One region of the Streptomyces sp. NBC_00122 genome, then DNA from elsewhere that is predicted to be linked to it. Evidence: riboswitches for the same ligand, from Rfam matches in the RefSeq annotation. Region 1 holds a riboswitch; each other region holds the start of a gene.

Region 1 (10,362 bases):
GCGGCCCCGCCGTGGACCACGTCGCCCGCCGGGTCCTCACCGTCGCCTTCGCCGCCGTCTGTTTCCAGCCTCTCTACAACTCGGGCCGCCTGGAGGAGCGGGTGGGCCAGGGCCCGTACCTCGTCCTCTTCCTGCTCCTCCTCCTCGGCCTCACCGCCCTGTGCGACGCGGTGCTCGCCGCCGCCCTCGCCGCGGCCCGGACCGGCTGGCCGTACGGGCCCCTGCTCCGCGACGAGCTGCGCGCCCAGCTCGGCATCGGCTCGGCGATCTGCGCCACGGGCGTCGTGATGGCCCTCGGCGTGGCCGGCGCGGGGCTGTGGGCCCTGCCCGTGTTCAGCGTGCCGTTGCTGCTGACCCAGATGTCCTTCCACCGGATCACCGCGATCCGCACCACCTACCGCCAGACCATCACCTCCCTGGCCCGGGCCACGGAGATCGCCGGCTACACCCCGCCCGGCCACTCCCGCCGGGTCGCCTCCCTGAGCTGCGCCGTCGGCCGGGAGCTGGGGCTGTCGGAGCGGGAGCTCACAGTGCTGGAGTACGCCGCGCTGATGCACGACATCGGGCAGCTCTCCCTCGTCGACCCGGTCCCGGACGGGGCGACCGCGCAGCTGCCCGCCGCCGAAGCCCGGCGGATCGCCGAGCTGGGCGGGGAGGTGGCCCGCCAGACCGGGGTGCCGGCCGAGGTCGCCGTGGTGGTGGAGCGGCAGGCGGATCCCTACCGGGAGCAGCCCGTCGCCGCCCGCATCGTGCGGGCGGTGAACGCGTACGACGACCTGGCCGGCGGGAACCGTCACCCGGGCGGCTCACTGGCCGCTCTGGAGCAGCTCCGCCTGGGCACCGGGCACGAGTACCAGCCGGAGGTCGTGGAGGGCTTGGCGAGGGTTCTGGCCAGGGGTGGACGTGACAGAGTTGTTCCTGTCCAACCTGGGTAACCCATGGGTAATGAGCGGCCGTCCGAGTGGGCATGGTTGGATGCCTGTAAGAGGGACCGTGAGAGTGTCCGCAAGGTTGCACTGTAGGACCGGCAGGCGGGAATCGTGAGGATCTTCGGGAAGGTACGGCATCGGCCCTCCGCCTCGTGGCGGCAGGCCACCGACCGCGCGTTCACGCTGATCGGCGACGGGCGGTACGAGGACGCGGGGGCGCTCCTGACCAGAGCCGCGGACCTGGAGCCCTGGCTGTCCGAGTCCTGGTTCAACCTGGCTCTGCTGCACAAGTTCCGGCACGACTGGGAGCAGGCGCGGTCCGCCGGGCTGCGCGCCGTGGCCCTGCTGGACCGGGAGACCGGCGCCCCGGACTGGTGGAACGTGGGGATCGCCGCGACCGCCCTGCAGGACTGGCCGCTGGCCAGGCGGGCCTGGCAGGCGTACGGGCTCAAGGTGCCCGGCGACCCGCACGGCGCCGGAGCGGGCAACGGGAAGCACGGCGGTGAGCCGGTCGGCATGGAGCTCGGCAGCGCAGCCGTTCGGCTGTCGCCCGAGGGCGAGGCCGAGGTGGTCTGGGGCCGCCGGCTGGACCCGGCCCGCATCGAGGTCCTGTCGATCCCGCTGCCCTCCTCGGGGCGCCGCTGGGGCGAGGTGGTGCTCCACGACGGGGTCCCGCACGGCGAGCGGGTCACCGCGGCCGGACCCTCCTACCCGGTCTTCGACGAGATCGAGCTGTGGGCGCCGTCGCCGGTGCCGACCTGGGTGGTGCTGCTGGAGGCGGCCGGCGAGACGGACCGCGACGCGCTGGAGCAGCTGGCCGCGGACGCGGGCTTCGCCGCCGAGGACTGGTCCTCGTCGGTGCGGCTGCTGTGCCGGACCTGTTCGGAGAGCGAGATGCCGAGCGACGAGGGGGACGGGGAGCACCTGGACCCGCACGACCACAGCGAGCCGGGGCACCCCGGACCGCTGGGTCACCGCACGGCCGGTTCCGGATCTCTGTGGGTGCCCGAGCGGGAGTGCGGCATCGCGGCTCCGGCCGGCCTGGTGCGCGGACTGCTCGACGGCTGGGTCGCCGACAGCCCGGACAGCCGGGAGTGGCGGGATCTCGAAGAAGTCTGCTGAGCCGGGCCGTAGGCTGTACGGGCACATCGGTGACTTACGGAAGGCGTACGGCGGATATGGCGCAGCAGGAGAACGAGGTTGTCGAGGCCGAGGCGGCCGGTACCGAGGTGAACGACGGGTACGTCGTGGACACCGAGGACTGTGCGGAGCGCGAGCTCGCCCACCGCGAGCGCGGCACCGCCCGCCCGATCACGGTGGTCGGCAACCCGGTCCTGCACCGCGAGTGCAAGGACGTCACCGAGTTCGGCGACGAGCTGGCGCAGCTGATCGACGACATGTTCGCCAGCCAGAAGGCCGCAGAGGGTGTGGGCCTGGCCGCGAACCAGATCGGCGTGGACGCCAAGGTCTTCGTGTACGACTGCCCGGACGACGACGGCGTGCGGCACACCGGTGTCGTGGTCAACCCGAAGCTCGTGGAGCTGCCGGCCGGCGCGCGGGTGCTGGACGACTCCAACGAGGGCTGCCTGTCGGTCCCGACGGCGTACGCCTCGCTGGCCCGCCCGGACTACGCCGAGGTCGAGGGCCACGACGCGCAGGGCAACCCGATCAAGGTGCGCGGCACCGGCTACTTCGCGCGCTGCCTGCAGCACGAGACCGACCACCTGTACGGGTACCTGTACATCGACCGGCTCTCGAAGCGGGACCGCAAGGACGCCCTGCGGCAGATGGAAGAGGGCACCCCGCGTTACGAGACCGTCCCGAACGACTGATCTCCCGCGGCGTACGCACGCGCACCTGCGGCAGGACCCCGATCCGGAACCGGATCGGGGTCCTGCCGCAGGTGCGCACGGCTCTGGACTAGCGCGGGGCAGAACCCCAGCCGCTGTCGCCGGGAACGGGGTTCGACGCGGCGTCGGCCGGAGCCGCGCCCCAGCCGCTGTCGACTGGTGCGAAACCCCAGCCGCTGTCCGCGGAAGCGGTCGCGGCCGCGCCGCCGACGAGCAGAACGGCGAACGCGGCGGCGGCGAGGATACGGGCGGTACGGGTCATAGCAGGCCCCCCTGGGCAGTGGTGAGCGGCGCGAGGCCGGACGCTGTACGGGTGCGGCCAGGTCAGGCCTCATCACGGTACGATACCGCTTGACTACGCAGGGACTTGGTTTGGGCCAAAGGTTCCCTGTTTCTCGGCCAGAGCGTACCGGTCAGGCCGCGGCCTGCGGCCCCCGGAAGGTGCGCCTGAAGGCGTTCGGCGTGGTGCCGAGCGTCCGCAGGAAGTGGTGGCGCAGGGCGGCCGCGTTGCCGAAGCCGCACCGGCCCGCGATCGCGTCGACGGTCTCGTCGGTGGACTCCAGCAACTCCTGGGCCAGCAGGACCCGCTGGCGGAGCACCCACTGGTACGGGGTGGTGCCGGTCTCCTGGAGGAAGCGGCGGGCGAAGGTGCGCGGCGACATGTGCGCGCGCTCCGCGAGCTGCTCGACGGTGATCTCGCCGTCCAGGTGGCGGGCCATCCACCCGATCACCTCGCCCAACGTGTCGCAGGCCGTGCGGGGGAGCGGGCGCCGGATGAACTGCGCCTGCCCGCCGTCCCGGTGCGGCGGTACGACCATCCGCCGCGCGATGGTGTTGGCCACCTCGGCGCCCTGCTCCTGCCGTACCACGTGCAGGCAGGCGTCGATGCCCGAGGCGGTGCCCGCCGAGGTGATCACCTGGCCCTCGTCCACGTACAGCACGTCGGGGTCGACCAGGGCTCGCGGGTAGCGGCGCGTCAGGGTCGGGGCGTGCATCCAGTGGGTGGTGCAGCGGCGGCCGTCGAGCAGGCCGGCCGCGCCCAGCATGAAGGCCCCGTTGCACACGCTCAGCACCCGTGCCCCCCGGTCCACGGCCCGGCGCAGGGCCGCCAGCAGCGGCTCGGGGTACTCGCGGGTCGCGGCCCGGCGGTCGGCCGGCACGCAGATCAGGTCCGCGCTCTCCAGTCGCTCCAGGCCGTACGGGACGACGATCTCGAAATGCCCGTCGCCGGTCGGGGAGCGCCGCTCCTGCGCCGCACATACGGCGAAGTCGTAGACCGGCAGTCCCATGTCGCTGCGGTCGATTCCGAAGACCTCGCAGAAGATCCCCAGCTCGAACGGGGCGACACCGTCGACGAGAGCCACGGCCACATTGGTCAGCATGGCCCCAGTGTGGCAGTAATTCGTTCTTTGATGACAGTCCTGCCACTCGTCGATCATGGCCGAACAGGCGGACAGTGGAGGTATGAGCACTTTCGTGAACTACCTCGCCGTTCTGGTCATCGCCGCCGTCCTGCTCGGGCCCAGCCTGTACGGGGCGCGCGGCGACCGGCGGATCGACCGGCAGCTGCGGGCCGCCGCGACCCGGCTGGTGTGGCTGCCCCGCCAGCGAGCGGGCGGTCTGCCGCCCACCCCGCGCCGGCGCGGCATCCGGTTCGTCACCTGGCGTCGGGGACGCATGGCCCACTGAGCCCCGGCCCCCGAACGCGAGGAGCCGGAACGCGGTCGTCCTTCGCGTTCCGGCTCCGTGCGCACATGCGCGGACGGGCTAGAAGTCCTCGTCCAGGTCGACCGTGCCCTCGACCGCGACCTGGTAGGCCGACGGACGGCGCTCGAAGAAGTTCGTCAGCTCCTGGACGCCCTGCAGCTCCATGAAGGAGAACGGGTTCTGCGAGCCGTACACCGGCGGGAAGCCGAGGCGGACCAGTCGCTGGTCCGCGACGCACTCCAGGTACTCGCGCATCGACTCGGTGTTCATGCCCGGCAGGCCGTCGCCGCACAGGTCGCGGCCGAACTGCAGCTCCGCCTCCACGGCCTCCTTCAGCATGTCGGTGACCTGCTGCTGGAGCGCGTCGTCGAAGAGCTCCGGCTCCTCCTTGCGGACCGTGTCCACGACCTCGAACGCGAAGTTCATGTGCATGGTCTCGTCGCGGAACACCCAGTTGGTGCCGGTGGCCAGGCCGTGCAGCAGACCGCGCGAGCGGAACCAGTAGACGTACGCGAAGGCGCCGTAGAAGAACAGGCCCTCGATGCACGCGGCGAAGCAGATCAGGTTCAGCAGGAAGCGGCGCCGGTCGGAAGCCGTCTCCAGCCGGTCGATCTTCTCGACCGAGTCCATCCACTTGAAGCAGAACTGCGCCTTCTCACGGATCGACGGGATCTCCTCGACCGCGTCGAAGGCGGCCGAGCGGTCGTCCGGGTCGGGCAGGTAGGTGTCGAGCAGCGTCAGGTAGAACTGGACGTGCACGGCCTCCTCGAACAGCTGGCGCGACAGGTACAGGCGCGCCTCCGGGGAGTTGATGTGCTTGTAGAGCGTCAGCACCAGGTTGTTGGAGACGATCGAGTCGCCCGTCGCGAAGAACGCGACCAGCCGGCCGATCATGTGCTGCTCGGAGGGCGTCAGCTTCGCCAGGTCGGCGACGTCCGAGTGGAGGTCGACCTCCTCGACGGTCCAGGTGTTCTTGATCGCGTCCCGGTAGCGCTCGTAGAAGTCCGGGTAGCGCATGGGGCGGAGCGTGAGCTCGAAGCCCGGGTCCAGGAGGTTCTTGTTGTCGGTGGAGCTCATTACTGGCAGGCCTCGCAGGACTCGGGGTTCTCAAGGGAGCAGGCCAGGGCATCGGCGTCGACGGCCTGCGGGAGCGGGGTGGCGGCGGCCGGGACGGCGGAGCCGGACGCGGCGCGGGCGATCTTCGTCGCCGGGCGGGAGCGCAGGTAGTACGTGGTCTTCAGCCCCTGCTTCCAGGCGTACGCGTACATCGAGCTGAGCTTGCCGATGGTGGGCGTCTCCAGGAACAGGTTCAGCGACTGCGACTGGTCGAGGAACGGCGTACGGGCCGCCGCCATGTCGATCAGACCGCGCTGCGGGATCTCCCACGCCGTGCGGTACAGCTCGCGCACCTCGGCCGGGATCCAGCCGAAGCCCTGCACCGAGCCGCTGGACTCGCGCAGCGCCTCGCGGGTCTGGGCGTCCCACACGCCGAGCTGCTTCAGCTCGTCCACCAGGTACGCGTTGACCTGGAGGAACTCGCCGCTCAGCGTCTCGCGCTTGAAGAGGTTGGAGACCTGCGGCTCGATGCACTCGTACACACCCGCGATCGAGGCGATCGTCGCCGTCGGGGCGATGGCCAGGAGCAGCGAGTTGCGCATGCCGCTCTCGGCGACACGGGCGCGCAGCGCGTCCCAGCGCTCCGGCCAGTTCAGCTCGACGTCGTAGTGGTCCGGGTGCAGGACGCCGCGGGCGGTGCGGGTCTTGTCCCAGGCGGGCAGCGGGCCGCTGCGCTCGGCGAGGTCGCAGGAGGCCTCGTACGCGGCCAGCATGATCCGCTCGGAGAGCTTGGTGGACAGGGCCTTCGCCTCGGGGGAGTCGAAGGGCATCCGCAGCTTGAAGAAGACGTCCTGGAGGCCCATCGCACCCAGACCGACCGGGCGCCAGCGGGCGTTGGAGCGGCCGGCCTGCTCGGTCGGGTAGAAGTTGATGTCCACCACGCGGTCGAGGAAGGTCACGGCGGTGCGGACGGTCTCGTCCAGCCGCTCCCAGTCGATGTCGGGACCGTTCGCCGTGTCGATGACGAACGCGCCCATGTTGACCGAGCCGAGGTTGCAGACGGCCGTCTCGCCGTCGTTGGTGACCTCGATGATCTCGGTGCACAGGTTCGAGGAGTGGACGACCGAGCCCGGCTCGGCGGTCTGGTTCGCCGTGCGGTTGGAGGCGTCCTTGAAGGTCATCCAGCCCTGGCCGGTCTGCGCGAGGGTGCGCATCATCCGGCCGTACAGGTCGCGGGCGGGCATGGTCTTGCGGGCCAGGCCCGACTCCTCGGCCTTGCGGTAGGCGGCGTCGAACTCGTCGCCCCACAGGTCCACCAGCTCGGGTACGTCGGCCGGGGAGAACAGCGACCAGTCGGCGTCGGCGTTCACGCGGCGCATGAACTCGTCCGGCACCCAGTGGGCGAGGTTCAGGTTGTGCGTACGGCGCTGGTCCTCACCGGTGTTGTCGCGGAGCTCCAGGAACTCCTCGATGTCCGCGTGCCAGGTCTCCAGGTAGACGGCGGCGGCGCCCTTGCGCCGGCCGCCCTGGTTCACGGCGGCGACGGAGGCGTCGAGGGTCTTCAGGAACGGCACGATGCCGTTGGAGTGGCCGTTGGTGCCGCGGATCAGCGAACCGCGGGCGCGGATGCGGGAGTACGACAGACCGATGCCGCCGGCGTGCTTGGAGAGGCGGGCGACCTGGTGGTAGCGGTCGTAGATCGAGTCGAGCTCGTCCAGCGGGGAGTCCAGCAGGTAGCAGGAGGACATCTGCGGGTGCCGGGTGCCGGAGTTGAAGAGCGTGGGGGAGGAGGGCAGGTAGTCGAGGCGGCTCATCAGCCGGTACAGCGAGGCCACTTCCTCGACGGCGCGCATGCTCTCGTCCTCCGCGAGGCCGCAGGCCACGCGCAGCATGAAGAACTGCGGGGTCTCCACGACCTGGCGGGTGATCGGGTGGCGCAGCAGGTAGCGGCTGTGCAGGGTGCGCAGGCCGAAGAAGCCGAAGCGGTCGTCGGCGCCCTCGATGAGGGCGTGCTCCACCAGCGCGTCCAGGCGGCTCGCGTGGATGCGTACGAAATCGGCCGTGCGGTCGGCGATGAGCCCCTCGCGGTGCCCGACCGCGACCGACTCGGAGAAGGAGGTGGCTCCCTGGCCGGCGGCCTCGTCACGGACGGCGAGCGTCAGCAGCCGTGCGGCGAGGCGGGAGTAGGCCGGGTCCTCGGAGATGAGCCCCGCGGCGGCCTCGGTGGCCAGGGCGCGCAGTTCGGCGTCGTCGGCGGCGGAGCTGCGGCCGCGCAGCGCGGCGGCGGCGACCCGGCCGGGGTCGGTGTCGGGGAGGTCCGCCGTCAGTTCGGTGAGGGTACGCAGCAGCGTGGCCCCCGGGCCCTCGGTGTTGTCGCCAGAAGTGGACTCGGCGCGCGGTGCGGAAGGCGCGATGGTCACGGCGGGAGCTCTCCCTCGCTCGGCCCGGACATCGGCGGGGCGGGGCGCGAGCGGGCGCATGCGGGCGTGGCGGAACGCGTAGACCGCATGGCGTCCACCGGCCCAACCGCGAGGCCCGGACGTATCGGCACCCGGTTCGGTCGAGCCGGGCGCGCTGTCGGCAGGTCCTCGGACTTGGCTATGCACCGATCGGTGCACTTCATACCGTTGCGGGACAGTTCCGGATTCGCACCGGATTCCCCTGCGGCGACAGCAGGCATGAGCATACATGTGGGGGCGGCCGGATGCGGCAGCCCCTACATGTTGTGTCGGCGTGGCTACAGCTTCAACCGATAAGTGTGCAACTTCAGGTCGTCGATGGGTGACCAGTCCCGCTCGGGAGTGCGTACGAAGCCCAGTCGCGCGTAGATCCGGTGGGCGCCGGCCATGGAGTGCTGGGTGGAGAGCACCAGCGCCGTCACGCCCTCGATGGCCCGGGCCCGTTCGACGCACGCCCGCACCAGGGCCTCGCCGGCACCCTGGCCGCGAGCGTCGTGGGCCACGGCGAGCATCCGGAACTCGGCCTCGTCCGGGCCGGCGATGTCGGCGAGCGGGCTGCCGGGCGGGGCGAAGGTCACTCCGCCCAGGACCCGTCCGTCCCGTTCGGCGACGAGGACCTCGGCCTCGGCGGCCCGGCCGGCCACGTCGCGCAGCACGTGCAGGTACTCGTCGTCCTCGCCGAAGTCCAGGTGTCCGTCGGCGAGGTAGGCCCGGGCGGTGATCTCGCCCAGTTCCGCGTGGTCGGCGGGCCGCACCGGCCTGATCGTGATGTCCATGCAATCGAGTCTGCCGGAGGCATGGCGAAGAGACCCACCCTTTTACGGCGGGGCCCTTCGGCTGCCCCTCAGCAGCAGCGGAAGCCCTCGCGGGGGTCCGCCTCGCGCGCGTCCGTGCGGGCCCGCTCGAACTGCCGGCGGGTCAGGACCCGCGCGTCCGGGTCGTGGGAGCGGGCGTGGGCCACGTACCGGTCGTACGCCGCCTCCCCCGAGAACTCCCGTACGTAGAACCGGGCCCGCGCCAGCACGCCGCGCAGGCTCGTACGGCCGCTCGTGGAGCCGCTCATGAGGACAGGGGCTCCTTGGCCCGGCCGCCGCCCGAGTCCAGGCCGGCCAGGGCCAGCTCCGCCCTCTCCTCGGCGGTCGGGATCAGCCCGGCCGGAGCGATGATCTTCGACTCGGTCCACGGGACCTCGGCGAGCTTCACGGACTCCGGGCTGCTGACGGCCTTGAAGCAGGTCCGGGCCGCGTCCGCCAGCACGATGATGATGAGGATCGCGAACAGGGCCGACAGGGCGCCGTCCACCGTGGCGTTGGTGACCACGGTGTGCATGTCGTCCATGTTCTTGGCGGGCGGCAGGACCTTGCCCGCGTCGATCCCGGCCTGGTACTTGTCGCGCTGCGCGAAGAAGCCGACCTTCACGTCGTCGGAGAAGATCTTCTGGTAGCTCGCGGTGAGCGTGACCGCCACGTCCCACGCCAGCGGAACACCCGTCACCCAGGCCCACTTCAGCCGGCCGGACTTGACCAGCAGGGTGGTGCAGACGGCCAGGGCGACCGCCGCGAGCAGCTGGTTCGCGATCCCGAACAGCGGGAAGAGCTGGTTGATGCCGCCCAGCGGGTCCTTGATGCCGACCCAGAGGAAGTAGCCCCAGCCGAGGACGACGATGGCGCTCGCCAGCCAGACGCCCGGCTTCCAGCTGACGTCCTTGAAGGGCTTGTGCACGTTGCCGAGGGTGTCCTGGAGCATGAACCGGCCGACGCGGGTGCCCGCGTCGAGCGTGGTCAGGATGAACAGCGCCTCGAACATGATGGCGAAGTGGTACCAGAAGGCCTTCATCCCGGCGCCGCCGAGGACGGCCGAGAAGATCTCCGACATTCCGAGTGCGAAGGTCGGCGCGCCGCCCGTACGGGAGAGCAGGGTGGCCTCCTCCACGTCCTTCGCGGCCTGGGCGAGTGCGTCCGGGGAGATGGCGAAGCCGAAGTTGGTCACCGCCGTCGAGGCGGTCTCGACCGTGGTGCCGATGACTCCGGCGGGGGAGTTCACGGCGAAGAACAGACCGGGCTCGATGATGCAGGCCGCGATGATCGCCATGACCGCGACGAACGACTCGGTGAGCATCGCGCCGTAGCCGATGACCCGGACCTGGGTCTCCTTCTGGATCATCTTCGGCGTGGTGCCCGAGGCGACCAGCGAGTGGAAGCCGGACAGGGCCCCGCACGCGATGGTGATGAAGACGAAGGGGAACATCGAGCCGGCGAAGACGGGGCCGTCGCCGCGGGCCGCGAAGTCGGTGACCGCGGGCATCTTCAGGGTCGGCATCGCGATCACCACGCCCACGGCGAGCAGCGCGATCGTGCCGAT
Region 2 (10,362 bases), 230 kb from region 1:
AGCCCGGCCGCTACTCGCTCGGACACACCGGCATCTTCCGGTAGGCCGCGCGGGCAAGGCGGTGCCCCGGGAGCTCGCACAGCTCCCGGGACACCGCGGTACACGGCCGTGTGCGGACTACCAGGCCACCGGGAGCCGCTCCGGCAGCCGCTTGATGAAGCCCGTACGCCAGACGAGGTTCTCCGCGGGCACCGCGAGCCGCAGCCCGGACAGCCGCTCGACCAGCACCTCCAGCGCGATCTCGGCGTGAGCCCGGCCCAGCGCGGAGGCCGGGCAGAAGTGCCGGCCGGCGCCGAAGGCGAGGTTGGCGTTGGAGCTCTCGCGCCCCAGGTCCAGCTCGTCCGGGTTCTCGAAGGCCGCCGGGTCGAAGTTGGCCCCCTCCAGCAGGACGAGGACGAGCTCACCCTCCTTCACCAGCACGTCGCCGACCTGGACGTCCGCCAGAGCGATGCGCGGCAGGCCGTCCCCCACGGACAGGTTCCAGCGCAGCAGCTCGTCGACGGCCTTGCCCATGCGCTCCGGGTGCTCGCGCAGGTACCCGATGAGCTCCGGCTTCTGGAGCAGCGCCAGGACCGCGAGGACCAGGAACGCGGAAGTGGAGACCGCGCCCGCGCCGAAGAGCGAGACGGCGACCGTCGCGAACATGTCGTCGGTCAGGTGCGCCGACTCCGGGTCCGCCTCCTTCAGCGCGGCGAACCTGCCGAGGAGCCCCGTACGCTCCTCGGCAGGCAGCGCCAGCTGGACGTTCAGCTGCTCGGCGAAGTAGCCCACGTCCTTGTACCAGTTGAGGGCCGAGTCGGCGAACGGCTCGCGCGCGGTCATGAACGCGACGTCCAGCCCCGACATCAGCCGCCGCCAGTCCTCGAAGGGGACCCCGAGGACGGCGCAGTGCAGTGCCGCCGAGAAGGGGTCGGCGAACCCCGCCCGGAGATCGGCCGGACCGCCCTCGGCGACCAGCTGGTCGATCAGCTCGCCCGCCTTGGCGCGCAGCCAGTCCTGGAGCCCCTTCTGGCGCGGGTTGAGCGCCTTCATGACGGCGTTGCGCAGGCCCGCGCTGTTGATGTTGCCCATGTTGTTGACGACCTCGGGCGGGATCGTCAGCGCGTACTGGCGCGGGACTCCGGCGTTCGCCGTGTCCTTGAGGCTGAACCGCTCGTCCTCCAGCACCTGCTTGGCGAGGGCGTAGCTGCTCACCAGCCAGGCCGGGTCCCCGGTGAGGGTGCGCACCTTCGCCACCGGGGCCTTCTCGCGGAGCCACGTGCACTCCTCCGGGAGCACGTCACCGCGCCGCGAGAGCGGGAAGTCGAGGAGCGGCTGCTCCTGGGTCTCCGGGCCCTCAAGCTGCTCGACGCTCATTGACGTTCCTTTCGGTTGGTGCGTGGTTCGTGTCGCCCGCGGGCGTGTGTTCGCCGGCGGTCCGCGCCGCCTCGGGCCGGACGACGGCGTACGCCTGGTTGCGGGTGGCGCGCAGGCCCCCGCCGCGCGCGAAGAGGAGGTCCGTCAGCGGCATCTTGACGTGGTACGCCGCCACCGAGGACGGCACGTCGAGAATGCTCGGGGTGTCCACGAAGAACGGCAGCTCGGCCGCCATGTAATCGAAACAGACCTGCAACTGCCCGTCCGTGATGGATTCACCTTCCGGCAACTTGGAGCCGACAAAGTGCAAGGCCATCTTCTCGCAGCCCTTGCGGAATTCGTCGTCGGTCTCCAGGAAATGCAGCACACGTCGGTGCAGTAGCTGGTAGACGGGGTTGTCCCGGAACTCCGAAAGCGCCCTCACGCGGATTTCTCCCTGGGGCGGCCCCGATTCCTCCACGCCCTTCAGGATTCGCCGCCGGACTGCCTTTATCTCCTTCGTGGCGCGCTTCTCCGCGTGCTCCTGGGTGTAGCCGAAGGCGGCGAACATCCGGTCCACGTGGAGGTCTGCGTAGACGAAGTCGACCTGCGCGAAGCGGGTCGTGGCCCACTCGGCAAGGCGGGTGATGCGCTCGGAGCTGAAGTAGCTGTTTCCGGGACTCACCCCGATGAGCACATGGTCGCCGTCTTCCCAGATATGGCGGCAGGTACGTGTGAAGGGCAGAACTTCGAATGATGCGTCGGCTGTGATCGTCACCTGTGTGATCGCCCTTGTTGCCGCTTGTCCCTGGGAGCCCTGTGCTCCTGGTGTGGCGGCAATGTCGGTACGTTATGCCGTGGTCCCGGAGCGTGACAAGTCCGCGTGGCGTTTATTGGCCGGAATTATCGCTTCCGGTTTACGGGCGGGTAATTGAATATGTATCTGCCGCCCGAACGGGACCCGGAGCGGAGGCCGGCTCCGCGGGCCGCTACCCTGAGCCGGTCAACAAGCACCGAGAAAGGGTGGACCCAGTGGCGGACATCGAGAGCGCACGGGCGACGTTCAACAAGTTCGACGTGAACGGTGACGGCTTCGTCACGGCCGACGAGTACAGCGCGGCCATGAAGGCGATGGGCGACGCGTACGTCACCGGCGCGGTCGCGGACGCCGTGCTTGCCGCCAAGGACACCAACGGCGACGGCCTGCTGAGCTTCGACGAGTTCTGGGCCGCCCTGAACAAGTAGGCCTCCGCGAAGCGGGTCCCCGCGCAGCAGGCCTCCGCGCCGCCCCCGCCCCGCTTGCCGGGCGGGGGCGCGGTCATGCCCTGCCGCCGCCCGGGGGCGTCATGTCCTCGACCTCGGTGAGGGCCTCCTGGAGCCAGTGCAGCCAGAACGTCTCCAGGGCGATCCCGCCGTGCAGGACGAGCCGGCGCAGCCGGTCCTCCACGGCGTCCCGCTCCGGCGGGAAGTCCTTCTCCTCGATGGCCTGGTACTGGGCCAGCTGCCGCTGGTGCAGCTCCAGGTGGCGCCGCAGCTCCAGGCCGAGCCCCTGCGGCCCGACCACCCCCGCCGCGCGGATGCGCAGCAGCAGGGGATCGCGCATCGGCTTCGGGTCCTGGCTCTCGCCGACCCACCGCGCGAGCTCCGCGCCGCCCGCGGGCAGGACCTCGTACTCCTTCTTCTGCCCCCGCACGGGAACCTCGCTCGGCAGCTCCCGGATCAGCCCGGACTCCTCCAGCCTGCCGAGCTCGCGGTAGATCTGCTGGTGCGTCGCCGACCAGAAGAACCCGATCGACTTGTCGAACCGCCGGGTCAGCTCCAGCCCGGACGAGGGCTTCTCGAGCAGGGCGGTGAGGATGGCGTGCGGCAGCGACATGACGCCATCCTAGGTTTGCGGCCGCTCCGGCCGGTCTGCGGACGGCAAGGCGGACAGCGCGCCAGGGGTACGGGGGCCCGGGACGCCTGCGGGCAGCAGGCCGTGGGCGCGCAGGAAGGCCGTCACCGCCGGGGACCAGGCCTGGCGCAGGCCCGCCTCGGCGAGCAGGGCAGGATCCGAGAGCAGCGCCTGGGCCGCGCCCACCCGGATGCCCGACGGGGTCAGGACCGCGGCGTCGTCGGCCCACCGTACGGCCAGGTCCACGTCGTGGGTGGCCATCACCACCGTGGTTCCCGAGGCGCGCAGCCCCGCCAGGACGTCCAGCAGCCGCTCCTGGCCGTCCGGGTCGAGCCCGGCGGTCGGCTCGTCCAGGATCAGCACCCGCGGAGCCATCGCCACCGCGCCCGCGATCGCCGCGCGCTTGCGCTGCCCGTACGAGAGGAGGTGGGTCGGCCGGTCCCGCAGCGCCGTGATGTCCAGTGCGGCGAGCGCGGAGTCGACCCGCTCGCGGACCTCCGCCACCGGCAGGCCCAGGTTCATCGGGCCGAAGGAGACGTCCTGTTCCACCGACGCCGCGAACAGCTGGTCGTCCGGGTCCTGCACGACCAGCTGGACCGCCGTCCGCAGCCGGGTCAGGCCGGCGCGGTCGTACGAGACCGTCGCCCCCTCCAGGCGCAGCTCGCCCGGCCCCGGCCGCAGGCCGCCGCTCAGCAGCCGCATCAGCGTGGTCTTGCCGCTGCCGTTGCGGCCCAGCAGGACCAGCGCCCGGCCCTCGGCGATCTCGAAGTCGACTCCGCGCAGCACGGCGGGCCCGTCCTCGTACGCGTAGCCCGCGCCCACCAGTTCCACCAACGGCCTCACAGGTACAACTCCTTCAGTACGAGCGTCACGGCGGTCAGACCGGTCAGCAGTGCGGCGCAGGCGGCCAGGAACCGCCAGGACAGCGTCGCCTCGGGGACGAGCACGCGCAGCGCGCCGTCGTAGCCGCGCCCGGCCAGGCCCGACTGGAGCCGCGCCGCGCGGTCGAAGGCCCGTACGAACGAGGTCGCGGCGAGACCGCCCACCGAACGCCATGCCGCCGCCCGGCCGGTGGTGCCGAGCCGGGCCGCCTGGGCCTGCCGGATCCGGGCGAGGGAGTCGAGCAGCAGGAACCCGATCCGGTACATGACCAGGGCCACGTCCACCACGGGAGCCGGCACCCCCGCCCGGACCAGCCGCGGCAGCACGTCCGAGACCGGGGTGGTGAACGCGAACAGCAGCACACCGAGCGAGGCCGCCGAGGTGCGCAGCAGCAGCTCCGCGGCGTGCCGGGGGCCGTCCGGGGCCAGCGAGACGATCCCGCCGGGCCCGCCGACGGCGAACAGCAGCGGCAGCGCCCCCGTGAAGCAGAAGCCGAGCGGGATCCGGAAGGCCCGCCACAGCTGCCGCCCGGCCACCCCGGCGGGGCCGAGGAGCACGGCGAGGGTGGCCGCGGCGACCAGCGGACCGCCTGGCCACGGGGGCAGGCACACCGCGGTGACGGTCAGTCCGATCCCCAGCAGGGCCTTCTCCAGCGGGTGGCGGTGGCGCCAGCGGCTGCTGTGCGCCGCCGCGTCGATCGGCAGCACCGGCTACGACTCCGTGGCGGACGTGGACGCGGCCGCGGCGGCCGCCGCCTCCGCTCCCTGGCGGCGGCCCTTGCGGACGCCGAAGTAGTACGCGAGCACGCCCGCCCCCAGCGCCGCCTGGAGGGCGAACAGCGCCGACTCGATGTCCGCGGACGGGGGTTCGTACAGCGGCGAGAACCAGGGCTCGTAGTCCGGCTCCAGCTCGGTGATGGCCGCCTCCGCCTGCGCGTCGGCGCCGCTGAACGGCTCCTCCTTGCCCTCGCCCAGGCCGAGCACGAGCGGGAGCACGGCCAGCGCCGCCACCAGGAGCAGCAGCAGGGTGTTGATCTTCGCGTTCCTGGTCATCAGGCCGACGCCTCCTGCTTCGTCCCGGATCCGGTGAGCTTGGCGACGCCGAGCCGGACCAGGTCCGACTTGCTGGACTGCATCAGCAGCCGCATCACGAGCACCGTCAGCAGCCCCTCGCTGACCGCGAGCGGGATCTGGGTGAGCGCGAAGATGCCGGCGAACTTCTCCAGCGCGCCCAGGAATCCGGTGCCCGGGTCGGGGAAGGCCAGCGCCAGCTGGACGGAGGTCACGCAGTAGGTGACCAGGTCGGCGAAGAAGGCGCCGAAGAACACGGTCACCATCAGCGGCAGGCCGGACTTCCGCAGCAGCCGGTAGACGCCGTAGCCCGCCCAGGGTCCGGCGATCGCCATCGAGAACACGTTGGCGCCGAGGGTGGTGAGCCCGCCGTGCGCCAGCAGCAGCGCCTGGAAGAGCAGGGTGATCGTGCCGAGCACCGCCATGATCGGCGGCCGGAAGAGGATGGCCCCGAGCCCGGTACCAGTGGGGTGGGAGCAACTGCCCGTCACGGAAGGGATCTTCAGGGCGGACAGGACGAACGTGAATGCTCCGGATGCTCCGAGCAGCAGCGTGCTCTCCGGATTGGCCTTCACCTCGCGGGTGAGGGCGCGTACTCCGTGTACGACAAAGGGAGCGGACGCGGCGCCCCAGGCGACCGCGTGCAACGGGGGCAGAAACCCCTCGGCTATATGCATGAGTGGGGAAGACCTCTCCAGCACCTCGTGGATGGACAGCGCGCCCCGGCCGGTCTCCTGGCTCACGGGTACTGATGCCCGGACTCCGCCTTCCCGGGGCCGTGCGGTCTCCCGCGCGGGCCCAGTGGCTTCCGTAGGAATGGAGCCGGACTTCCCGATCACAGTGGCGAGGGCCGCACCGGTTTCGCACCGGTTTCCCGAACACCAAGGCCCATTGACCCTAGTCGGCCGCGCGGAGAGGTGACAAACCGCTCCGAACACCACCAGGCGGTGCCCGGAGTACGGCAGGTGGCCCAGCCCGTCGGGCGCACGGGGGAGCGGCCTGGTGAAGTGGAGGGCGCAGTGCGGTACACGTTCCCCCACCAGGGCGGTACGCGAGCCCGGCTCGCTCCTGCCGCGTGAAGGAGACAGGACGATGGCGGAGGCGGGAGAGAGGTACGGGGACCTGCGGGCCCTGGTGATCAACTGCACGCTCAAGCGGTCGCCGGAGCGCAGCCACACCGAGGGCCTGATCGACCTCAGCCGCGGCATCATGGAACGCCAGGGCGTGCAGGTCGAGGTCGTGCGGGCGGTGGACCTCGACATCGCCACGGGTGTGTGGCCGGACATGACCGACCACGGCTGGGAGACGGACGAGTGGCCGGTCGTCTACAGCAAGGTGATGGGCGCCGACATGCTGACGCTGGCCGGGCCGGTGTGGCTGGGTGACAACTCCTCGGTCATGAAGCAGGTGATCGAACGTCTCTACGCCTGTTCGTCGATCCTGAACGAGGCCGGCCAGTACGCCTACTACGGCCGCGTGGGCGGATGTCTGATCACGGGCAACGAGGACGGTGCGAAGCACTGCGCGATGAACGTGCTGTACAGCCTGCAGCACCTGGGGTACGTGATCCCGCCGCAGGCGGACGCGGGCTGGGTGGGGGAGGCCGGCCCCGGTCCCTCGTACCTCGACCCGGGTTCGGGCGGCCCGGAGAACGACTTCACCAACCGCAACACCACCTTCATGACCTGGAACATGCTCCACATGGCGAGGATGCTGAAGGACGCCGGCGGCATCCCCGCCCACGGCAATCAGCGGTCGGAGTGGGACGCGGGGTGCCGCTTCGACTTCGAGAACCCCGAGCACAGGTGAGGGACGCTCCGGCAGGCACCCGGGCACGGACCTCCGCGATCCACGGAGGGGAGGGCGGCTCAGATCGACCGCGAGCGATTCTTGAGAACGCTGACGTTCTGGCTGCGTCCGGCATTCGCGCTCCGCGTGGTGAACCGATTCCAGAGAATCGCGGGGTTCGACCGCTCGATGGCGCTGGCTTCCAGCATGCTGACCACGATGGTCTCCCTCGCGATCCTCTGCGGCGCCGTTCTGGCCGGCATCGGTGACAAGGACGTCGCCGACCGGATCATCGAACGGTACGGCCTCACGGGGGCCGGAGCCGACGCGGTGCGGAAGCTCTTCTCCTCGGCGGCCGACACGAGCCTCGGCGTCCTCGGGGCCCTGTTCCTGCTGATCTCCACGCTGAGCTTCGCGCGGGCGGTGCAGCGGTTGTTCGAGCAGACGTGGGAGCTGCGGCCATTGAGCGTGCGCAACACGGTGAACGACGCGAAGTGGGCCCTCGTCTTCGTGCTCTACGTGCCGGCGAGCGGCTGGCTCGTCGCCGTCACCGGCCGCGGACACCTCACGCTGGCGGTGAGCCTGGCCGAGGCGTCGCTGACCGGGATCTTCCTTATCTGGGGCGGCTGGATCCTCTCGGCGAAAAGGATCGCCTGGCGTGATCTCCTGCCGTTCGGAGTCATCGCGTCCGTCGCGACGGCGGTCTATTTCGTGGCCGCGGAGCTCTATCTGCCGCGCCTGTTCAACTCCTACGCCGACCGCTACGGCGCGGTGGGCGTGGTCTTCGCGATGCTCTCGTCGTTCTTCGCCGTCGTGCTGGTCGTGGTGGGGTCGGCGGCGCTCGGCCGGGAGGTGCACGACGAACTCGGCCGGATCCGCCAGGGCGAGCGGCCGCCCGATGACGAGGTCCGCCGCGAATGGGACAACGTGGTCGGCCAGATGAGAGAGCGGTGGCACACCACCCGGGGGAAGATCACTCGTTTCCGGCCGGCCCGGAAGCCGAAACGGCCCTGAGCGGGTGTTCCCGTTCAGACGTCGGGGGTGGCGATGATGTGGCCGGCGGAGACGGCAGCGGTGAGCGCGGCGTGGTCGGAGACGGTCTGGTCGGCGTAGGCGAGTGCGAAGTCGGCGACGGCCCGGTCGAAGGCGTCGCCGTTGCCGAGGTAGCCGGCGATGGCGATGCGGTCGCCGGTACGGGCGTGGGCGCGGGCCAGGGCGATCCCGCACAGTCCGGCGTAGTCGCGGAGCGCGGACGGGGTCATGGTCTCGACCACCGCCGATCCCTTCATGTCGCGCAGCTGGCGGCAGTAGAAGTGGCGCCCCTCCGGTCCGGTCGTCCAGCCGAGGAAGATGTCGCTGGTGGCCTGCATCAGCCGCTGCCCCGCGACCACCCGGTGGCCGTGATGGTCATGACTGCCGGCCGGCAGGTGTGCCTCCAGCACCGACGGCACGGCCTCCTTGATCTGGAGGAAGAGCGGGTCCTGCTCGTCGCGGCCGGTCAGCAGGGCGATGTAGCAGCGCGTGCCCACGCTTCCCACGCCGACGACCTTCCGGGCCGCGTCGACGAACCGGTAGCGGTCCAGCAGGAGGCGGCGCTCCTCGGGGAGGGTGCTGCGGTACTCCCTGAAGATCTTGTCGACGGCCTGTGTCGCGCGCCGGCCGGCGTTCTCCAGCAGAGGGGGGTCGTCGATGATGCGTCGGCGTCCGTCCCGGATCTCGGTGAGCTTGTCGAGCGCCTGCAGGCTGGTGCGTCCGCGGGCGCGCTCCAGGTTCGCCTCGGCCCGTCCCCGCTGCTTGCGCTGGCGGATCAGGGGGAGTACCTCGTAGGGGTCGATCCGCTGGTACCAGACGGCGAGCTCGCCCTGCCCGGCCAGCTGCCGCATGGCGCGCCGGTAGGTCTCGGCAGCGGAGAGAGCGGCCTGCCACGCGCGTGCGTCACCTTGCCCCCGGTCGCGGGCGGCCACGGCGACGCTGGCGGCGAGCCGCTTGACGTCCCATTCGAACGGGCCGGGCAGGGTCTCGTCGAAGTCGTTGAGGTCGAACAGCAGGGCCCGTTCGGGTGAGGCGAAGACGCCGAAGTTCATCAGGTGCGCGTCACCGCAGAGCTGGACGGTCAGACCGGTGTTCGGTACGGCGGCCAGGTCCGCGGTCATGACGGCGGCCGCGCCGCGCAGGAAGGTGAACGGGGAGACCGCCATCCGTCCGTAGCGGATCGGCAGCAGCTCGGCCACCCGGTCGGCAGCCTGCCGCTGCAGCACCCACAGGGGATCGGGACGGTCCTCGGCAGGGGTCCACCGGCCGTGCGAGGCCCGGCTGACCTGCTTGCGGACCGCGCGCCCGATCCGGGCCCGGTCGGCTGGACTGGTCATGGTCTGCTCCTTGTCGCTCCGCACCCTGACCGAACGGCGGGGACGGCGGATCGCGGGCGAGGCCTATTCCTTCGTCGCGGCTGCCTGCAGGGTCGGCCACTTGAATTCGATCTCCAGCTCGATCTCCCCGTCGCCGACCTCGACCTCGATTTCGGTGCGGAGTTCGTCGGGGATCCGCAGGGTCAGCGTTCCGGGCCCGAGATCCAGTTCGGCCGTGCCGCCGCGCCTGAGGGCGTCCGCGAGCGCGGAGAGCTGATCGGCGGCCTCAAGGCGTGTCAGCGAACTCTTCTGCTCGAATTCGAGGTCCTTCACGGCTGTCTCCAACCTGGGGGGAACGACAGACATGGCTAATTGTGGCGGTATGTCTCATAGAGGGCATCTTCATGTCGGGCGGGCGAAGGCCAGCGCGACGACTTCGCGCCAGTCGGGGGGCGGGGCGGGCGTGCGGGACCCGGGCCGGTCCTTGGGTACCAGAACGCGCAAGGCGCCCGGACGGATGGTGCAGGTGACGGGGGCGGGCAGGGTGAGGGCTTCGCCGTCCACGGCGACCGCGATGCGGTCGCCGTCCGAGGTGACGACGATCCTGCGGGAGGTCAGTACGTGCAGACCTGCCGCACGGGCCCCTCTGACGGCGACGTCCGCCGCCTGGGCCGCATTGCCCACCCGGATCCCGACGACGCCCAGCGACCCCTGGTCGAGCCGGGGCCTGCGGCCGCCCGCGGACGTGGGATCGGGGGTGGAGTACGGGTTGTTGCTGACCAGGAGGGCCTGCTGGGACTCCAGCTTCGTGTCGTCCGTCTGCGCGTCGAGCGGGCGGCCGGAGTATCCGAGCAGGAGGTCCGGCAGCGCGTCCAGGATCGAGCCCGCCTTGGCGTCGCGGTATTCCGGGCGCTGCACGACCTGTGCGTAGACGCCGAACGAGGCCGTGTTGACGAAGGCGCGGCCGCCCACGACGCCCAGGTCGATCCGGAGTTCCTCCCCGTCGGTCAGCGCGTCCAGGCACCGGGACGGGTCCTCCCGGTCC
Region 3 (10,362 bases), 1.8 Mb from region 1:
TGTGCCGCCTGCTCTCCCATCCGCGCCGCTTCGCCTGGCTGCCGGCAGACGCCGCGGAGCGCGTACGGATCACCCTCGACCTGGAGGACGCTCTCCGTGACGCCCGCGAGGCCACGGAACTCTTCGCCGCGTTCGAGATCCAGCAGACCGGCCCGTGGGCGGCGCCGCGGGCGTTGAAGCGTCTCTACCTGGTGCCGGCCCTGCTGCGCCTGCCCGCCGATGTCAGCCGGTTCCGTGGCCGCCTCGCGGAGCTGAACAACCGCGACCTGGACCGGTACCTGTCGCTCGTGCGCCAGGGGGTGACGGGAGGCGAACGGATCGACGACATCCTGCTCAGTCATGTCGCCACCGTCGCCACCCTGCCCGCGGGGGCCCGGCTCTCCCATGCCCAGGAGGAGATCGTCGAGGCCATCCGGGCCCATCCCGAAGGGCACTGGCACGTGGCGGACCTGAAACGGCTGGAGCAGGCGGTGCGGCCCCACGAGGCCGCACTCGCCGACCACTACGCCGACGGGGCCGAGGCCCGGCGGCCCGGCCCGCCCCGCAAGCTCTGGTTCCGCGGCCGGCGCACCGCGCCCGCCGCCGCCGACCCGCCGGACACCGCGGCGTCCGGCACCTCGGCATCCGACAGCTCCCGGAAGAAGAAGGGACGGTGACACTCCGTGGCTGAAATCGTCAGGTTCGTCCTGCTCCCCGTCCTCTTCCTCTTCGGGCTCTCCTGGTACCTGGCCTTCGTCCCCTTCATCGCCACCCTGCGGGGTCTCGCGCTGGTCATGCAGGTGCTCGCCGGGTACGGACGCACGCTGGTCGGCGTCGTGTACCGGCGCACCCCCGAGTTCCGGACGCTGCCTCCCTACCGCCCCCAGGACGAGGAGGTGAAGGCGTACCGCAACTACTTCTTCGGTCCGGCCTCACGCGACCTGCGCCAACTGCTCACGCTGGAGGGGCGCTCGTACACCACCACGGTCGGCGATTCCTTCCGCGCCGTGACCTCACGGCAGTTCGTCGCCCCGACAAGGCACCGGGCCTTCACGATCCCGTACGGCCTGACTCTGTACCTGGGACTCTGCGCGGGCGCGGCCTTGGCCGTTCCGCTGCTCGGCCTGCTGTTCGCCCTGCACGCGCTCGTCCTGGCGCTGCTGACGGGCGGTGCCCGGCTCCTCGCCGGCACCCTGAGGGCCGTCGACCGGGCAGTGCTGTGGATGAAGCGGCTGCGCACCGGAATGCTCTGCCCGCACTGCTTCGAGCGAGTGCCCTACCCGTCGTACGACTGCCCCAGCCCCACCTGCCGGCGTCGGCACGCCGACATCCGCCCGGGGACGTACGGGATCTTCCGGCGCCGCTGCGAGTGCGGACAGCGCATGCCGACGCTGCTGATGCTGATGGGCCGGAACTCGCGGCTCCAGGCGTACTGCGTCCACCCGCACTGCGGGAAGCCGATGAACACGGACGCCGGCCACATGCCCGAGGTGGTGATACCGCTGATCGGCGGACAGGCGGCGGGCAAGACCCAGCTGATGGCGGCCATGCTGCTGTCCCTGGAGCACGCCGCGGCGAACGGCGGTCCGGCGATCACCCTCGCCGACGAGGAGTCGGACACCAACTACCAGGTGCTGCGCGAAGTACTGCGGATGCGGGGGCACACCCGCGCCACCCAGAAGACCCTGCCCCGCGCACACTCCTTCGTCCTCGGCGGCGGCCGGTCCCAGCGGCTGATCCACCTCTTCGACACGGCCGGCGAGCGGTTCGTCGACCGCGAGGACACCGACGCGCTGCGCTACGCACGGGCCGCGCGCACCTTCGTCTTCGTGCTGGACCCGATGGCGGTGAAGGCGTTCTGGACCACCATGGAGCCGCCGCCCGGCCCGCTGCTGGACCGCACCCTCGGCTCCACGGTCGATCCGGAGGAGGTCTTCGCCCGCTCGGTCCAGGCCGTGGCCGCGATGGGCGCCCCACTGCAGCGCTCGCGCCTCGCGGTCGCCATCAGCAAGACGGACCTGCTCGCCGAGCACGGCCTGGTACCGGCCGGCCTCGAAGACAGTACCGGCGCCCGGACCTGGCTCCGTGAGGCGCTCGGCCTGCACAGCCTCGTACAGGCCATGGAACTCAACTTCCGGGAGGTCCACTTCTTCCGCACGGCCGCGGTGGCGAACGAGGAGGCCGGGGTGGACGGAAGCGTCGCGGGGTTCGTCGAGTGGTGCCTGCGGAGCTGAACCGCACGGCTGCCCCCGCCGTGGCCCGGACCGCCCAAGGCGTGGGAACCGAAACGTGGTGCCGGTGGCCTCCCCTTCGATTGAATGGATGCCGTGACACATGCCTTGCGTTTCACCGAGAAGGACCTGCGCCGACTGGCGGGGGCGCGTTCCTTCGAGCGGGGGCTCGGCTATCTCTCCGCCGTCTCCCGGCTGGAGATCGGGGACGAAGCGATCACCGCCACCGTCGACGGAAACGACACCAAGCGGAAGCTGATGGCCGTTCTCGACCAGCACGGGCTCTGAACGTCCCACCCACTGTCACTGAACCTGCGCCGTACGGCGCTTCCTCCTGGGTCGGGGAGGCCGCTCAACGCGTGGCGGCGTCGGCGAGGATCGCCTGGAGGCGTGCTCGGCATTCGGCGACGAAGGCGGGGAAGGTGTCCCAGTAGTAGGAGATCCCGCTGACGCCCACCGCGACCGCCCAGGCGCGGGCGCGGGTCCAGGTCGAATCGTCGAGGTTCAAGGTGTCCCAGTAGGCCTGTCGGGCTTGTGGCGGCAGGTCCCAGACCGTGGAGTGCTCAGCGTCGGGAAATCCGACCGAGAGTCCTCCGAAGTCGATGACCGAGTGGAGCTTGCCGTCCCGGACCAGGAGGTTGGTCGGCTTGAGGTCTCCGTGGAGCCACACGTGAGGTCCGGAGGGCTCGGGCAGTGCGAGCGCGGCTCGCCACAGCTGTTCCAGAGTGTCGACGTCGAGCTCAGAACCCACGGTGGTCCGGCAATCGTCGAGACATCCACTGATCCACTGGTCGCACGGCCCCAGGCTGCCTCCGCGGTACCAGCTGAGGCCATCTGCGCGGGTCGCTCCCATGAGGTCGATGGCGTGGAGCTCCCTCACGACCGCCGCCAGGTCGGCTCCGAAGGCGGCCCAGTCCCGGACGGTGTCCGGGCCGGCTTCGTCACCGTCGATCCAGCGATAGACCGACCAGACGACCGGGAAGGCGTCGGTGGGTGTCCCGGCGTGGACGGGCTCGGGAACCGGACACGGGAGGAGGGGCGCCAGGCGGGGCAGCCATTCCTGCTCCTTCCGCACGGACTGTCCGTTGTCGGCGGTTCGCGGAAGTCGCACGAGCAGGTCATCGCCCAGCCGGTACATGGTGTTGTCCGTGCCTGCGCCTGCGGGCGACAACGGCAGGGCGGCCCACTCCGGGCGCTGCGCCTTCAGCAGTGACCGGACCAGCGTTTCGTCGACGGGGATCTCATTCTCGTGAAGCGTCACGCCGGAAGTCTCGCCGCTGGAGGGCACGGGAAGCCAGTGACTTTCCATCACCCCTGGTCCTGGTCCCGGCCCTGGCGGTCGGCCGGGCCGTCCTACGGTCCTACGGCAGGCCGAATCCGTACCGCGGCAACGGTCGGCCGCCGAGCAGCCGGAGCCGGCCGGGTGAGGCGGGGGTCACGCACGAGCGGCACCCGCGCCCGCGGGACAGCCCTTAGGCTGGCCCGGCAGCTGGTTCGCCCCGTCAGCCAGGCGGGATGCGTCGCAAGAGGGAACCCGGTGGGAATCCGGGACTGCCCCGCAGCGGTGAGCGGGAACGACCGCCGTCATACGCACTGGGTCCGGGACGGACCTGGGAAGCAACGGCCAGTAGGTGCCTCCGTACGCGCCATGCGTACGCCGGCCCGCCCGCGAGTCCGAAGACCTGCCGCTGCCCGTGCGCGAAAGACGCGTACGGAGATCTCGGTGGCCTCGAGGGCGGGCCGGCGGCAGCGGGCGCATGCGTGCCCGCCGCTCCTTCGCGCCTGCGGCCGGTCCACCGGGACCGCCCCCGCACGACTCGCGAAGGAGAGCTCCGTGACCGCGGACATCACCGCAGGCGCCAGGGCCCACAAGGCGCCGGCCGACTCCCGTGTGACCCTCGCCCACATCATGAGCGAGCACGACACCAACCTCTACGGGACCATTCATGGCGGCGTCGTCATGAAGCTCATCGACGACGCGGCCGCGGCGTCGGCGGGCCGCCATGCCGACGGCCCCGCCGTCACGGTCTCCGTGGACCGCATGACCTTCCACTCCCCAGCCCGTGCCGGGGACCTGCTGACCGTCCACGCCACGCTCGAACGAGCTGGCCGGACCTCCATGACCGTCTCCGTCCGGGTCACCGCGGAACGCTGGAACATCACCACCACTCCCGCCACCGAGGTCGCCACCGCCGTCCTGACCTTCGTCGCCATCGACGCCGACGGACGGCCGCGGCAGGTCCCGGGCCTGCTGGAGGAGTAGCGGGGGGGCGGGGCGGGGACCCCCGACCCACGACCCGCTCGTCCGGTGGCTCCGGGCCTCTCACCCTCGTGTACTACCGCGGTCACTCCGTGCCCAGGCCACACGGCCTCGTCCGACCGTGACATCGGCCGGTGGTCCCGCGGGGACCTCCGGGGCGGCGACCACGCTCCGGGGGAACCCGGGTCCGGGATGAGGGAGCGCGGCGGCAACGAGGGTGAGCAGCGCGGCCGTGGCGAGCAGGGCGACGAGGACGGCGTACAGATGGGCCGCTGTCCGCAGGCCGTACACCTCCGTCAGGAGGCCTGCGGCCACGGCCGGCAGGCTCATCGCCACGTAGGAGAGCACGTAGTACGCGGCCAGCGTCGTGCTCCGGTCGGGCTGCGGGACCGGGGCGAGGACCATGCGCAGCGAGCCCTGTGACACCGCGCCGAAGGCGACACCGGCCAGGAGGGCCGCGGCGAAGACGGCAGGCAGGCTCACCAGGTGGATGGCGGCCAGGGACAGGGCCACGGCAACGGGAACCGCCGAGCAGCCCAGGAGCGTGGCGGTCACGGGGCGTAGGCCGCGGGTGGCCCGGACCGTGAGCGCCGCCGACAGGCTCAGGGTGAAGAAGACCATGCCTCCGGCCGCCTGCGGAGCGTCGGGGGCCACGAGGCGGACGAAGGCCGGGCCGAGGGAGGAGTAGAAGCCTCCGAGCGCCCATACGGCGATGACTCCCCCGCCGCTGATCACAAGGGGCCCGCGGGCGGCCGGGGAGACGGCGAGGCGCGGACGCAAGGAGCGCCACGCCCCGGTGTGGGGACGGGCGGTCTCGGGGGAAAGGGAGACGGCGGCTGCCTGCCCGAGGAATACGAGCATCAACGCGAGGTACACGGTCACGGTCGGCCCGGGTACGTAGCGGATGAGCACGGTGGATGTCAGGACGCCGACGGCCATCCCTGCCGCCGGCGCGATGCTGTTGGTGAGGGCGGACCGGCCGGGGTGCCCCGGCTCGTCGAGATCGACCAGGGCGGCCCCCGCCGCGCTGGTGGCCGCGCCGGTGGCGAGTCCTTGCAGCACGCGCGCGGCGATGAGGGCTCCCATGCCGTCGGCGCTCGCGAACGCTGCCATCGAGGCCGCTTCCAGCGTGAGCGCGCACATGAGCACGGGACGCCGCCCTACGTGGTCGGACAGGGCCCCGGTGGTGAGCAGGGCCGCCAGCAGGGCGAGGGTGTACGCGCTGAAGACCACCGTCACGGACAGCGCGGACAGCTCCCACCGGTCCTGATACACGGGGTAGAGGGGAGTGGGCGCGCTGGAGGCGGCCAGCAGGGTGATCAGGATGGATGCGTCCAGCACGAAGGGCAGGCGCTTCACCATCAACAACTCCCGACTTAAAGCGGATGATTTGCTTTAAGCACGCTACTTCACCCTCGGGAGCTAAAGCAATCGGTTCGCTTTAAGTTGCCCCATGAAGCAAGGACTTTGCTTTAAGCTGCTCACATGAGTCGCAAACCCATGGTTCGCCCGGGCGGCCGCAGCGCCCGTGTCCAGGAAGCGGTCCATACCGCCGTGCGCGAACTCCAGGAGGAAGTGGGCCGCCCCGAGCTGACCGTTCCGCTCGTCGCGGCCCGCGCGGGCGTCACTCCGTCGACGATCTACCGGCGCTGGGGCGACCTGCAGGAGCTGCTGTCGGACGTCGCCGTGGAGCACCTGCGGCCGGACGCTCCGCCGCGGGACCACGGAGACCTGCCGACCGACCTGCGGAACTGGGCCGAGCAGTTCATCGAGGAGATGGCCTCTCCCATCGGCCGGGCCTACATTCGCGACGCCCTGCTCGGGGACCCCGGCGGTGACAACGCGGCGCGGTGCTCCGCGTACGCGGCCGAGCAGATCGACATCATGCTCACCCGGGCCGCGGAGCGCGGCGAGGACGCCCCCGACGTCGAGTCGGTCCTCGACCGGGTCGTGGCGCCCATGATGTACCGCATCCTCTTCCGTCCCGGCGACCTCACCGCCGCCTACGCGCGCCGGCTCGTGCAGGACGTCCTGAACGGCGGCGACACGTCCCGCTGACCGGGCGCGGCGGGTTCACGAGAGGCCGCCTCCAGCCGGTTCGCTCCGCCGCAGGATGCCACCGAGGCGGTCGACTCCACCCCGCGGTCCCGCGTCGGCCGCCGCGGCCCGATGCGCCGGCGGTCAGGCTCCGGCCACCGCGCCCCGGCCGGGCACGGGCTCGAGCCGGTAGGCGTCGCCCATGGTGACGACACGGCCGGCGGTCGGCGGAGGGAAGTGAGTGCCGAGGAGCAGGCCGTCGGTGTCGGCGAGCGAGGCGAGCAGCGAACGGCGGGTCGCCTCGGCCTGCTCGGGGTCGATGTCGACACAGCTGCCGATTCCCGGATGCGCCAGCTGTACGGGGTGATGGATGCAGTCCCCGGTGATCACCGCCGTGGCACCGGCACTGCTCACCTGGACGGCGACGTGGCCAGGAGTGTGCCCCGGGGCCGGCACCAGGCGCAGACCGGCGGCGATGTCGATGCCCTCGGACGGCACGTCGACCAGGTCGAGCAGACCCGCCTCCTCGACCGGATGCACGGAGTCGCGGAACATGGCGCGCCGCGCCTCCTCCATGTCGTACGCGGCCCAGAAGTCGTACTCCGCCTTCGCCGTGAGGTAGCGGGCGTTGGGGAACGTCGGCACCCAAGCACCTTCGGCTTCCCGCGTGTTCCAGCCGACGTGATCGGTGTGCAGATGGGTCAGCACCACCAGGTCGACGGACTCCGGAGCGAACCCCGCCGCCGCGAGGCGTGCGAGGTAGTCGGTGCGGAGGTCGTGCCATGCCGGGTTCGCGCGCGTCTTCCCGTTGCCGACTCCGGTGTCGACGAGTACGCGCAGTCCGTCCACGACCAGGGCGAAGCTGTGGCTGTCGATGCGCAGGATCCCGTCGCGATCCGCGAAGTCGGGCCGGAGCCAGCCCTGTTCGGCGACGACGTCGGCGGTGGCGGCCGGCAGGAGCCAGGGGCCGGTCTCCGGCGGCAGCGGGATCTCGTCGATGCGGTGGACGGTGACGTCACCGATCGCCCAGGACGGAGCGGCGGCGGGCGGGGCGGTTTCGGCGGGCGGAGCTGTGCGCACGAGAGATGTCTTCCTTCGTCTACGGAGGGCGGATCCACACTCAAAAGCGATTGGTTCGCTTTAAGTAACGTAGGCTCTGCCGTCAGCTAACGCAACCTGTTAGCTTTAGCGTGGCGGTGATCACTCGCCGCCCCTCAGCCCGATCAGGAAGGCCACACATGTCCGCCGCTGATCTCACGCCGCCGGAGGCGGCTCGCTGGGCCGCGCGATCCGGACTCCCGCTGGCGAACGAGCGCCACGCGGGAGTGGCGGCCACCGCCGACCACATCCATTCCGTCGTCTCCGTCCTGCGGGAACTGGACTTCGGGGACACACCGCCGGCCGCCGCGTACCGCGCGGGAGGGGAGCAGCACGATGCAGCCGTTTGAACTGACCGTGGCCGACGCCGCCGAGGCCATACGGACCCGGCGGCTGTCTCCGGTCGAGCTGGTGGACTCGGTACTGGAGCGCATCGAGCAGGTCCAACCGCGCCTGCGGGCCTACGCCGCGGTAACGGCGGATCACGCACGGCAGGCAGCGCGACGTGCGGCGGACGAGGCCGCCACCGACCGGATCAGAGGACCTCTGCACGGCATTCCCGCCGGGTTGAAGGACCTGATCGATGTGGCCGGGATGGCCACGTCCGCGAGCTCCCGGGTACGTGACGGCCACCGGGCGGTGGCCGACGCCACGGTCGCAGCGCAACTCTCCGCGGCCGGCACGGCTTTCGTCGGCAAGACCCACACGCACGAATTCGCCTACGGCCTGACCACACCTCAGACCGGCAACGCCTGGGACCGGGGGCGGGTCGCCGGTGGCTCCAGCGGCGGGTCGGCGGTCGCCGTGGCCGCCGGAGCCGCCACGTTCGCGCTGGGGACCGACACCGGGGGGTCGATCCGGGTACCCGCCGCACTGAACGGGGTCGTCGGCCTGAAGCCGACGTACGGACTGGTCCCCCGGTACGGCGTGACGTCCCTGTCCTGGTCGCTCGACCACGTCGGCCCCATCACCCGCACGGTGGAGGACGCCGCGCTGGTCCTGGCCTCCCTGGTCGGCCACGACCCGCGCGACCCGGCGTCCGTCCCGGCCCCGGCCGTGCTGCGCGCGGGACACGCGTACGAGCAGACCGGCACCTGATGGAGCACGACCGGGTGGACCGGGCGGCCGGCCATCAGCTGAAGATGCCCGTCACCGTGCTCCAGCAGGACTGGGGCGCTGCCCTCGGCTTCGACGCGGCCGCCCTGTGGCACACCTGGGCCGCCGACCTGCAGCACAGGACCGTCACGTGCGGCCACTTCATGGCCGAGGAGGCTCCCGCCGAGATCGCCGAGGCGCTCCGGGCCCTACTCGAACGCTGAACGCTGAACACTCGATCGCACGCGTTCCCGGGGGCGGCGTGGGCGAGAAGCCGAAGCCGCCCGAGACCCGCCCGCGCGACACCGCTACCCCCGTCGACGCGGACGCAGCGCCCGGTCACCGACCCGGCTGCTGGTGCTGTTCGGGCAGCCGGCTGTCCGGGTGCACCCACAGCAGCACGTTGCCGGGCCGCTCGTCGCCGAAGAAGGCGAGGACGTCCTGGTCCGAGTGGCGCAGGCTGAAGTGGGTGAGGACGAAGAGGGTGTGCGGGTGGGCCTCGACGACGGGCTTCAGCCGACTCCAGACGGTGTGTCCGACCCGGTCGGCCCGCTCGAGTTCGGCGTCGTCGAGATAGGTGCACTCGGTGATGAGCACCGGGTAGTCGAAGAGCCACGGATTGTCCGCGAACACGCTGACATGGGTGTCGCCGAGGAAGGCGAACAGCGGCCCCAGCACCTCGCGTTCGACCTCGATGCCGTCCTGGCGGCGCTGCGCCAGGATGCGGCCGAACTCCGCGCCCCGGCCCTGTTCGGCGAGGGACTGCCGCAATTCCTCGTACTCGGGCAGCAGTGCCTTGCGGCGTTCGGAGAACGCGTATCCCACGCACGGCACCTTGTGCGCGCACTCCACTACCCGCACGTGGTGCCCACGGCGTCCGAAAGTGAACTCGTCGCCGCCGCGCACCCCGTGCAGCCGGCATTTCGCGGCGAGGGCCGGATCGTAGGCGGCGCCGTGGTTCAGTTCGGCGGAGGCCCGCAGAAAGGTCTCCACGTACGGCACCGCCGCGGCGGGCAGGTGGATGTCGACACCGGCGGGCCTGGCGGCGAGGTAGTCGAGGTCCTTGGAATGGTCGTGGTGGGTGTGGGTGAGGAAGACGGTGTCCGTCTGACGGCCTTCCGCCAGTCCGGCGTCGAGCGCGCAGCGCAGTTCCGGTATGTGGAAGAACGTCTTGTCGTTGGCGCGCGAGTACCCGGTGAGGGTGAGCTCGGTGCCGGGTATGCGGCACGTCTTCCATTGTCGGAACGGGTGTCCCTGCTCAAGCCGTTCGGGGTGGGCGGGTATCCGCGAAGGGGCCTGTGTCATCGCTGCCTCCGTCGTACCGCCATGATCAGGTGAGGACCCGATCGTAGTGGGCAGTGCCCCGCGGCGGCCCACGGTTTTCCGGCCGCCGGGCACAGCCCGGCGGCCGCGTGCTGCCCCGGCCCCCTGCCCCCGCACGGGCGGGGTCAGGGGGCCGGGGTCACAGGCGAGTCGCTACTCAGCGTTCCTGGACGAAGGCACGGCCCGTGCGGGACTCGTCGGAGCAGGAACGCTTCTCCGCATCGGTCATCTTCCGGCTCTTCACCACCACCGCATTGCTCTTGCCGTCAGTGCCGTTCTTGGCCGGGCTGGTGATGGTGTCCTGGAAGAACCAGTAGTAGTGGCCCCACTTGGGGCTGT

The links. Region 1 has a riboswitch for cobalamin ahead of OG737_RS20440 (ribonucleoside-diphosphate reductase subunit alpha). Riboswitches for the same ligand answer to the same signal wherever they lie in the genome.
Region 2: another riboswitch for cobalamin. It lies ahead of OG737_RS21490 (energy-coupling factor ABC transporter permease); the one in region 1 lies ahead of OG737_RS20440 (ribonucleoside-diphosphate reductase subunit alpha).
Region 3: another riboswitch for cobalamin. It lies ahead of OG737_RS27745 (acyl-CoA thioesterase); the one in region 1 lies ahead of OG737_RS20440 (ribonucleoside-diphosphate reductase subunit alpha).

What each region holds. Positions count from the first base shown of each region.
Region 1 is NZ_CP108191.1:4,264,676-4,275,037, forward strand. It holds gene OG737_RS20405 (HD-GYP domain-containing protein) at 1-935, shown strand, start outside; gene OG737_RS20410 (hypothetical protein) at 1,041-2,051, shown strand; gene def (peptide deformylase) at 2,108-2,761, shown strand; gene OG737_RS20420 (hypothetical protein) at 2,850-3,041, opposite strand; gene OG737_RS20425 (helix-turn-helix domain-containing protein) at 3,193-4,161, opposite strand; gene OG737_RS20430 (hypothetical protein) at 4,244-4,468, shown strand; gene OG737_RS20435 (ribonucleotide-diphosphate reductase subunit beta) at 4,547-5,563, opposite strand; gene OG737_RS20440 (ribonucleoside-diphosphate reductase subunit alpha) at 5,563-7,962, opposite strand; cobalamin riboswitch at 8,104-8,235, opposite strand; gene OG737_RS20445 (GNAT family N-acetyltransferase) at 8,280-8,777, opposite strand; gene OG737_RS20450 (YbdD/YjiX family protein) at 8,846-9,064, opposite strand; gene OG737_RS20455 (carbon starvation CstA family protein) at 9,061-10,362, opposite strand, start outside.
Region 2 is NZ_CP108191.1:4,495,624-4,505,985, forward strand. It holds gene OG737_RS21450 (hypothetical protein) at 1-44, shown strand, start outside; gene OG737_RS21455 (cytochrome P450) at 118-1,356, opposite strand; gene OG737_RS21460 (tRNA-dependent cyclodipeptide synthase) at 1,337-2,113, opposite strand; gene OG737_RS21465 (EF-hand domain-containing protein) at 2,368-2,580, shown strand; gene OG737_RS21470 (PadR family transcriptional regulator) at 2,654-3,211, opposite strand; gene OG737_RS21475 (ATP-binding cassette domain-containing protein) at 3,221-4,072, opposite strand; gene cbiQ (cobalt ECF transporter T component CbiQ) at 4,069-4,818, opposite strand; gene OG737_RS21485 (energy-coupling factor ABC transporter substrate-binding protein) at 4,822-5,163, opposite strand; gene OG737_RS21490 (energy-coupling factor ABC transporter permease) at 5,163-5,858, opposite strand; cobalamin riboswitch at 5,888-6,106, opposite strand; gene OG737_RS21495 (flavodoxin family protein) at 6,274-6,990, shown strand; gene OG737_RS21500 (hypothetical protein) at 7,050-7,187, opposite strand; gene OG737_RS21505 (hypothetical protein) at 7,177-7,983, shown strand; gene OG737_RS21510 (DUF2252 domain-containing protein) at 7,998-9,338, opposite strand; gene OG737_RS21515 (amphi-Trp domain-containing protein) at 9,402-9,650, opposite strand; gene OG737_RS21520 (diacylglycerol/lipid kinase family protein) at 9,720-10,362, opposite strand, start outside.
Region 3 is NZ_CP108191.1:6,056,427-6,066,788, reverse strand. It holds gene OG737_RS27765 (GTPase-associated protein 1-related protein) at 1-656, shown strand, start outside; gene OG737_RS27760 (TRAFAC clade GTPase domain-containing protein) at 663-2,213, shown strand; gene OG737_RS27755 (hypothetical protein) at 2,307-2,498, shown strand; gene OG737_RS27750 (aminoglycoside phosphotransferase family protein) at 2,563-3,471, opposite strand; cobalamin riboswitch at 3,735-3,894, shown strand; gene OG737_RS27745 (acyl-CoA thioesterase) at 4,045-4,473, shown strand; gene OG737_RS27740 (MFS transporter) at 4,534-5,832, opposite strand; gene OG737_RS27735 (TetR/AcrR family transcriptional regulator) at 5,956-6,528, shown strand; gene OG737_RS27730 (MBL fold metallo-hydrolase) at 6,652-7,587, opposite strand; gene OG737_RS27725 (hypothetical protein) at 7,746-7,955, shown strand; partial or broken gene OG737_RS27720 (amidase) at 7,942-8,697, shown strand; partial or broken gene OG737_RS27715 (alpha/beta hydrolase) at 8,703-8,924, shown strand; gene OG737_RS27710 (MBL fold metallo-hydrolase) at 9,040-10,005, opposite strand; gene OG737_RS27705 (hypothetical protein) at 10,181-10,362, opposite strand, start outside.